4 regions of the Weizmannia sp. FSL W8-1119 genome follow, and region 4 is predicted to be linked to each of the others. Evidence: riboswitches for the same ligand, from Rfam matches in the RefSeq annotation. Region 4 holds a riboswitch; each other region holds the start of a gene.
The links. A riboswitch is a leader RNA that binds a small molecule or an ion and turns the genes downstream of it on or off. The one in region 4 is predicted to bind cyclic di-AMP.
Positions count from the first base shown of each region.

Region 1: another riboswitch for cyclic di-AMP. It lies ahead of NSQ19_RS12265 (hypothetical protein); the one in region 4 lies ahead of NSQ19_RS01625 (APC family permease).
Region 2: another riboswitch for cyclic di-AMP. It lies ahead of NSQ19_RS12250 (hypothetical protein); the one in region 4 lies ahead of NSQ19_RS01625 (APC family permease).
Region 3: another riboswitch for cyclic di-AMP. It lies ahead of NSQ19_RS12585 (cation:dicarboxylate symporter family transporter); the one in region 4 lies ahead of NSQ19_RS01625 (APC family permease).

Region 1 is NZ_JBBOZL010000001.1:2,481,289-2,483,487, reverse strand. It holds gene NSQ19_RS12275 (aspartate kinase) at 1-204, opposite strand, end outside; gene NSQ19_RS12270 (Na-translocating system protein MpsC family protein) at 286-591, opposite strand; gene NSQ19_RS12265 (hypothetical protein) at 660-1,124, opposite strand; cyclic di-AMP (ydaO/yuaA leader) riboswitch at 1,237-1,395, opposite strand; gene NSQ19_RS12260 (response regulator) at 1,603-2,199, opposite strand, start outside.
Region 2 is NZ_JBBOZL010000001.1:2,478,126-2,480,324, forward strand. It holds gene kdpA (potassium-transporting ATPase subunit KdpA) at 1-104, opposite strand, end outside; gene NSQ19_RS15785 (potassium-transporting ATPase subunit F) at 137-214, opposite strand; gene NSQ19_RS12250 (hypothetical protein) at 376-783, opposite strand; cyclic di-AMP (ydaO/yuaA leader) riboswitch at 895-1,056, opposite strand; gene NSQ19_RS12255 (ATP-binding protein) at 1,504-2,199, shown strand, end outside.
Region 3 is NZ_JBBOZL010000001.1:2,543,604-2,545,802, forward strand. It holds gene NSQ19_RS12585 (cation:dicarboxylate symporter family transporter) at 1-1,101, opposite strand, end outside; cyclic di-AMP (ydaO/yuaA leader) riboswitch at 1,306-1,453, opposite strand; gene NSQ19_RS12590 (histidine phosphatase family protein) at 1,682-2,199, shown strand, end outside.
Region 4 is NZ_JBBOZL010000001.1:324,406-326,604, forward strand. It holds cyclic di-AMP (ydaO/yuaA leader) riboswitch at 1,199-1,347, shown strand; gene NSQ19_RS01625 (APC family permease) at 1,457-2,199, shown strand, end outside.

The DNA.
Region 1 (2,199 bases), 2.2 Mb from region 4:
GTCCATTTCACGCGCTGAAGGGGTTGCCTCCGCGATTTCTTTGGACAACTCGATCAAATCGTCCGTCGTATCTCCCATTGCGGAGACCACCACGACGCACTGATGGCCTTCCTGCCTTCGGTCCGCTATCCGACGCGCAACGCGCTTTATCCGTTTGGCGTCGCCTACGGAACTGCCGCCATATTTCATCACCAATAATGACAACATTATCTCTCCCGATTATGAATTCGAATACTGTTCCACTTAACTGACGGACAGGCCTTGGAATAAAACGTCTCTTCAAACCTAATCATGCATATACTTGTGCTTGATATCGCAATCCAGATGAATCAGCTCCATTTTTTCCTCGGTGCCGATGCAAATGTCGGATTGAATGGAAGTGACGCGGCAACCGACAATTGCAGCCACTTTAGGTTTCGACAGCGCTTGCAATCGGTCGCGATCCATTTCGACTATCGTCTGATGAATGCTTCTGCCGCGTATGGTATGGACAGAGATGGAATGCTCAATTGTTGGAGTTCCTTTGGCAATGATCACGATATGGTTTTTAATGACTCTTACTTCCACCTCCTGCGGATGTTCACCGATCATTGCAAGTAGGCCTCTTTCAGTTGATTTACAAGCTCCTGCACCATGCATTTCTCCTTTCCGTTACGAGATCAGAATGAGACGTAAGATTCGGCATGTTCCATGATATATTGTTGTTTTATCGGAAAATCACCGTGATGTGGCAAAAGAAAAGGGGTCTCGAGAGTGGATGACAAGTCCATCAACGCCGATTCGGCCAACTCTTTTCGAATCCTTCCCCAATTCTCTTCTTTACCCTGTAGCAATTGAAAGGCTTGGGCAATGTTAAGACCTTTCAGATTCATATATACGGATGCCCATCCGACGAGGTCGAACGGTTTTTTCGTATTAGGCAATCGGTATTCTCCCCAACCGCTAAACCCGTTGCCGGATAGTTTCAGATATCCGCACACGCTACCTTTTTCGTTTTCGAAAAATAAACGCCGGGTCAACTCTTGATCGAAGCGAAATACTTCGATGGAACGGATTCTCTCCTCATACCGAAAACCGGGCGATTCAAGACCCGGCAGTGGATCCGCTTCTTGCACGTGTAACATGCTTGCCACTCTCCCTAAATGTTTTTTGGGTATGACAAAAAGCCCGAAGAGCAGAGAAACGAAGCTCTCGGGCAGTCTGTTGTCAGTCCATCAGACAAACGCAGCTCGGATACGGTTCTCTCTCAATGCGCTTACGAGGTTAGCTGTCGGGTTAGGGCTTGAGAGTACCCTTTCCAAGTGCCAAGCAGACAAGGAATTCACCCCGTGAAACCATTTAATGGCTTCTGTTGGTTCCCCCGTTTCCCCTTAGGGAATTCAGCGATTCAAATGAATTTGAAGTTGTTGATAGAGATCATACGCTTTTTGCAAGACAATGTAAAAGCCGAATCCAACGCCTATTTTTGATTTTTAGCCTTTTCTCGTGCGCGAAAACGGATGCATCGGACAAAAACTTACGGAGACGGCAATATTTCTACACGAAGGTCCCGTTCTTACGTTTTTGAACGGAGGATGGACGTAGCCGAGGTAAGCGACTCTGTTACTCCCTGGACAGGAAGCGATAGCCGATCCCCGGCTCCGTCAGAATGAACTTGGGCCGAGTCGAGTCTTCCTCGAGTTTTTTGCGTAGATGTCCGATGTACACCCGCAAATAATGGCTGTCGGTCTCATTGTGGTGGCTGCCCCATACTTGTTGGAGCAGCTGACGCTTCGTGACTACTTTCCCGGCGTTGGAGGCGAGAATTTTCAACAGATCGTATTCTGTTGGGGTCAACTTGATCCGTTCTCCCTTCAACTCCACGCTTCGCTGTGCCAGGTCGATGGTCAGCTCGCCGATCTGGAGGATGGGCTCATTCGACGATTTGGCTACGTGCCGCAGCGCAACACGTATTCGAGCGACGAGCTCTCCCATCCCGAACGGCTTGGTTACATAATCATCGGCGCCGCTGTCGAGCGCGACGATTTTATCTTCCTCCCTGTCTTTTGCCGTCAGCACAATGATCGGCGAATTTGACCATTCCCGGATGCGGCCGAGCACTTCCATGCCGGATATGCCCGGCAACCCGAGATCAAGTATGATCAAGTCCGGCAACATCAAGGATGCCTGTTGGAGGCCCTCCTCTCCTGTCGAGGCTTC
Region 2 (2,199 bases), 2.2 Mb from region 4:
GTCCGGTTGGGTTCATTGGAAAATACATGAAAGATGTATGCCCCCAAAGGTTTGACCAAAAAAACTAAAATCACAATGACCGCTACCAGTTGCAAAATGGCCATTTCATGCCCTCCTCAAACATATACAGATCATATTAAAATTTTTCGGGATTCACCAAAGCAAAAACGAGATATAAAAAAATCAAAACCGTAAAAACAGCAACTATTATCATGAGCGTTCTCCCCCCGATTCACCTACAACTCGTCCGCACCAAGCTAAAAATAAGCAAAACAATCCATATACGCCACCTAGTGTTAAAATCATTGCGATATCCATCATGAATGATCATCCCTCCCTTCAAGCATGTAACCGGTACGTTTGCCTGATATGGATTCAGCTTTCGTTATCAAGCAGAAACGAAACATCATCGCTGCGGGTGTAAATGACATAGCTAGCGCCAAGTCCTTTGTAGATGAGTCTTGCATTGTTGCTGCCGGTGATGATATAGATCGGCTTGCCTGTCCAGGATCGGCAGATCTGAATGTATCGGCAAATCAAGGGCAAACTTGACTCAAACAAGTACACCTTCCCTACCGGTAACTCTGGAATGAGCCAGGTTTCCCGGTCTACAGTATCGACCATTAAGATGTGCTTGACGCCCAAATGTGTCAATCTCGACTTCTCTGTTTCATTATTGGTAATCGCTGCATAAGGTATTTCTTTGATTCGCAACGCTTTAATAAACTGCTCCCCGGTTTTGTTGGGCGCAGAGACGAGTACAAACTCATCTTGAGCTTCCATAGCCAATCTCCTCCATCCTGGTACAGGCAACAAAAAAGAAGCTTTCGGAAGAGGAACTCTTCGTCAGCTTCTTAGGCACGAAAAAACACCGTGTCTAATCACGACAATTGTTGCCTCTCTTAAAGACGCTTACGAGGTTAGCTGTCGGATTCGGGCGTAAGAGTCGCCCTACGCCGGATTTACCGGCGATTCACCCCATGAAGCCGACAAGACCGGCTTCGATTGGTTCCCCCGCTCCTTCGTGTTAATTGAAGAATTCAGCGATTGAAACGATGATTATCATGTTCACGAAACACCACAGAGGCATAAGCACTGTGGTCGAAACTTACGATCACAAGCTTCATCATCCTCTCTCTACAAGGGCCACACTTTTGAAAAGAGCTGCTTCCGCATTTACGAGTTTTGCTTATGGATTCGGGCGGTGAGAGTCGCCCTGCCCCTGCTTAAGCTTCGTATAAGCGGGGGAATTCATCCCTTACGGATCCGGTTGACTTGCTCTCACACAAGCACTGATCCGTAGTTGGTTCCCTCTTGTTCCTGAGTCACAATTAAGCAACTGTAAATGAAAAACAATTCAATTCATGGACTTATTTTATTCATTATTTTGAGGTTTTTCAATCATTTTTACGAAATTTTTACGCCCAGTACCGGTTTATTTTACTCTTTTTTTACAGTAACCTAGAGAGGAGAGACACAAAAAAGAGAAGGATGTGTTTTTCTATGCATAAATGGAATGCGGTATGGATTTCGTTGCGATCGTACGTAAGCACGACTTTGCTGATCGCTCTCATGACCATGGTATTAAAACCGTTTGGTCTTGCTTTTGACTTGGTCAATATTGCTCTTATCTATTTACTCCCGGTTCTTTTCAATGCCGTCTTCGGGGGACTGCGTCCTGCTTTCTACGCGGCGATCCTGGGTGTCTTAGCCTTTGATTTCTTCTTCGTGCCTCCTGTACTGAGCTTTACCGTATCAGACTTGCGCTATCTGGTTTCATTTGGCGTCTATTTGGCGGTGGCAGCATTAACGGCCAGCCTAGCGGCCAAGCTGAAGCAGCAGGTCCTCTTTTCCAAGCAAAGGGAAGCTCACACAGCTGCGTTGTACGCGCTTAGCAAGCAGATGAGCGCGATCGCGGACATCCATTCCATGCTGGACAATTTTTCCCGACAAGTTTCGCAGACCCTTGACACAGAAATCGCGATCTATTTGGCGGATGACCAGAATACCCTGAAACTTGCCCATGAGTCTGCCGATCTTCCTGACTGCAGGCAAGAGAATACGGAAATGTCTATCGCAAAGCGAGTGTTTGAGCACGTCGAGACGGCCGGAATGGAAATTTCGCGTTTGAACGAATCTCCGGGTTATTTTATTCCGCTTCGGACCGAAGACCGCACATATGGTATCATCGCGCTCTAT
Region 3 (2,199 bases), 2.2 Mb from region 4:
TTCAATCGGAATGCCGACCGTTCCCAGCGTCGCCAAAAGCACGACGAATGAAACTCCCGGAACACCGGCGATGCCTTTTGACGTGACCATCAGCACGAGCACCAGGGAAATTTGCGCACCGATGGACATATGAATCCCGTACATTTGCGCGATAAACAGCGCCGCCAGCGACTGGTACAAGGTCGAGCCGTCCAGGTTGAAGGAGTACCCGGTCGGAATAACCAGTGTGGTGATCGATTTCGGGCAACCGAATTTTTCCATTTTTTCCATGATCCTTGGCAGCACCGCTTCCGAGCTTGCAGTGGAATAGGCAAGGATCAATTCGTCTTTCAGGATCTTGAAGAGATTGAAAATATTTACACGGAAAAGCCAGCCAATCAGGCCAAGCACGACAACCACAAAGAAAATAATCGTGCCGTAAACCGTGAAAACAAGCTTGCTCAGCGGGATCAATGACTTGAGGCCGAATTGCGCAACCGTTACGCCAATAAGGCCGAATACACCGATCGGGGCCACTTTCATGACCAAATTGGTGACATAAAACATCGCTTCACTGACACCCTGGAAAAAGCGGAGCACCGGTTTTCCTTTTTCCCCGATGGCTGCTACCCCGATCCCGAACATGACAGAGAAGAAAATGATTGGAAGCATGTTCCCTTGTGAAAGGGATTCAAACAAGTTCGTCGGCACAATATTTAAGATCGTATCGACTATGCCATTGTGCTGCGTCTCTTTCGTTGTTTCCACATAACTGCTGATCGATGTTTTTGCCAGCGAACCCATATCCACCCCTGTACCCGGATGGAACAAGTTTCCGGCCAGCAGCCCGACTACAATTGCAATGGTCGTGACAATTTCAAAATAGATTAATGCTTTCAGGCCGAGCTTTCCAACCTGCTTCATATCTCCTGCACCGGCAACACCGACAATCAGGCTTGAAACGACAATCGGGATCACAATCATTTTAATCAAGCGCAAAAAGAAATCGCCAAACGGCTGGAGAATATGGGCCACGGTGTCATTTCCGTGAAAAATGCCGCCGATCGCAATACCGAGAATCAGGCCGATAAAAATCTGCCAGGCTAAACTCACTCTTTTCATGTAGGTCCCTCCCAGATGCCAATATTTTTTCAAAAAGCGCAGTACGCAAGCTGCATACCGGATTGTTTGTAAAACTCAAATTGCAGATACCACCGGTTTCCGGATTTCCATGCGGAAACCGAATTTGCGGATGAAAAAAAACCACGAAAGAGAGAAATTCCTTCGCAGCATTTTTGCTTAAAAGGCGTGTCCAAAAAACACACGCAGTTCTCTCCAGACGCTTACGAGGTTAGCTGACGGATTAGGGAATAAAGAGTTTCCCTACCTTTCAATGAAAGGTTTCACCCCTGGTGCCCAAAGCACCCGTTGGTTCCCCCGTTTACATAAACATGTAATTGAGCGATGATATGAAGTTTTTAAAAGATAAAAAACAACTCATCCTTCTCCAATGTTTTAGCGTCCTTTGCCATTATATAATATTTTAATATAATATAGCAAATAAATTTTTTTATAGCGAGAGGACGGACGCATTCGCGTTGCATAGCCGGCATCAATTTGCTGGTCATCCGTGGGAGATAGCATTTCACGCTTCAATTTGCTAAAATAAAACCAGTCGATACTTTGTGAAAAGAGGTACATTATGACACTTTTTTATTTTGTGCGCCATGGCCAGACAGAATGGAACGCCGACCGGAACAGATATTGCGGGAGAAGCGATATCGGTTTGTCTGAGACCGGCGTGCGGCAGGCGAAACTGGCGGCAGGATTTTTAAAGGATATTCCGTTTGATGCGGTTTACACATCAACATTGGCCCGTGCTGTCCGTACGGCAGAAATTCTCGTGAAGGGGCGGAATTTGGAAATACACCAAGATCCGCGTCTTGTCGAAACGGACTTCGGTGCCTGGGAAGGAGAACGGCAGGAAGACTTTTCCGTAAACTATGCGGAGAATTGGGAGGCATGGCTACAAGATCCGGGCGCGACACATGCGGGTTATACGGGGGAAACGGCCGTCCAGGTCTATAACCGTGTCCGTGCCTGTATCAATGAGCTGGTGGAAAAACATCCGGAGGAAACCGTCCTTGTTGTGGCCCACAGCATGGCAATCCGCTTTTTCGTCGCCGGAACACTGGAAGTCCCGTTTAAAAATTACCGGAT
Region 4 (2,199 bases):
TGGAACGCCTAATTAGACCATAATTAGACATTTTTAACGGGTTTTACGCTTGGATTTGTCCAATTAGAACGCCTAACTAGACATTTTCAACGGGTTTTCGCCTAATTTGTCTAATTGGATGCGGCGTGTTTTGTCCTTTTGACAGGTTCAAAGGGACATTTCATTCCCGGATGCGGCATGTTTTGTCCTTTTGACAGGTTCAAAAGGACATTTCGGGCCCGGATGCAGCTCGTTTTGTCTTTTTGACGGCTTCAAAAGGACATTTCGGGCCCGAATGCAACTCCTTTTGTCCTTTTGACAGGTTCAAAGGGACATTTCATTCCCGGATGCGGCATGTTTTGTCCTTTTGACAGGATCAAAAGGACATTTCGTTACCTGATGCCGCTCGTTTTGTCTTTTTGACGGCTTCAAAAGGACATTTCGGGCCCGAATGGAGCTCCTTTTGTCCTTTTGACAGGTTCAAAGGGACATTTCATTCCCGGATGCGGCGTGTTTTGTCCTTTTGACAGGTTCAAAGGGACATTTCATTCCCGGATGCGGCATGTTTTGTCCTTTTGACAGGTTCAAAAGGACATTTCGGGCCCGGATGCAGCTCGTTTTGTCTTTTTGACGGCTTCAAAAGGACATTTCGGGCCCGGATGCAACTCCTTTTGTCCTTTTGACAGGTTCAAAAGGACATTTCGTTACCTGATGCAGCTCGTTTTGTCTTTTTGACGGCTTCAAAAGGACATTTTGGGCCCGGATGCAATTCCTTTTGTCCTTTTGACAGGTTCAAAAGGACATTTCATTCCCGGATGCGGCACGTTTTGTCCTTTTGACAGGTTCAAAAGGACATTTCGGGCCCGAATGGAGCTCCTAATTAGACAATTCCACCGGGTTCGCGCCTCTTTTGGTCTTATGTTTCCAATTGATCCGCCTGCCCCAAGAGGTCATCTTTTCATCCTCAGGTTTTACCTTCCTAACTCTGTTTATCTCTTTACTCCGGATTTGCCGAAAAACCTTGCTTTTTGCGTGCTTTAGGCACATTCGGATATTCTACAAAAGAAGCATGATCGAAAATTAGGTACTGTGAATAAAGACAGTTTGCCCGGGGATATGGCGGGTAAAGATGGACATACCGAAACGCAATTGCGAAATAGTCTTTACAAACAATGGCAACGGGAGTAAGATAGGATGTCGTATGTAAAATTTGCGTTTCATAACTGAACCGCTTAATCCGGAAACGGAACGGGGGAACCAGGTTGGCGGCCGCGCGCCGCTCTGGGGTGAAGCCTTTTTTTAAAAGGCAGGGCCACTCTTATGCCCGAACCCGACAGCTAACCCCGTCAGCGTTATAATAGAGGATGTGAAACTGTGATCGGGCAATAGACCACAGGGAAGATGAATTCTCTTTGTGGTTTTTCTTATTTTAGGGGAAGCATTTTTGAAACACTGCAGATAAAAGGAGACCATTCAAATGTTCACCACGATAAAACGATTGTTAATTGGGAGACCGCTTCGTTCAAATGAACTTGAAGGGCAGAAGCTGACCAAGTTAAAAGCATTGGCCATTCTTTCATCCGACGCGCTTTCATCTGTTGCGTACGGGCCTGAACAGGTGCTGATTGTACTTGCCACAGTGGGGGCGCTGGCATTTTGGTATTCTATTCCAATTACAGTCGGCATTTTAATTTTATTGGCTGCACTTATTTTATCTTATCGCCAGGTCATTTACTCTTATCCGCAAGGCGGCGGGGCATACCGTGTCTCGAAAGAAAATCTCGGCGTCACCCCTGGCCTTCTTGCGGGCGGATCTTTGCTGGTGGACTACATTTTAACGGTGGCCGTTTCCGTCTCAGCCGGAACAGATGCCATTACTTCCGCGTTTCAGAGCTTGCATCCGTACAGTGTGCAGATTGCGGTTTTTCTCGTTCTGATCATTACGATTCTGAATTTGCGCGGGCTGACGGAATCGGCCAATGTGCTCGCTTACCCGGTTTATCTGTTCGTATTTTCATTGTTTGTCATCATTGTTGTCGGTTTATTCAAAACAGTAACGGGGCAAATCCCGCAAAACCTGCATCCGCATATCGGTACGCCGGTCGCCGGCATTTCACTGTTTCTTTTGTTAAAAGCTTTCTCATCCGGCTGTTCGGCATTGACAGGGGTCGAAGCCATTTCCAACGCGATCCCGAACTTCCGCGACCCGGCACCGAGAAA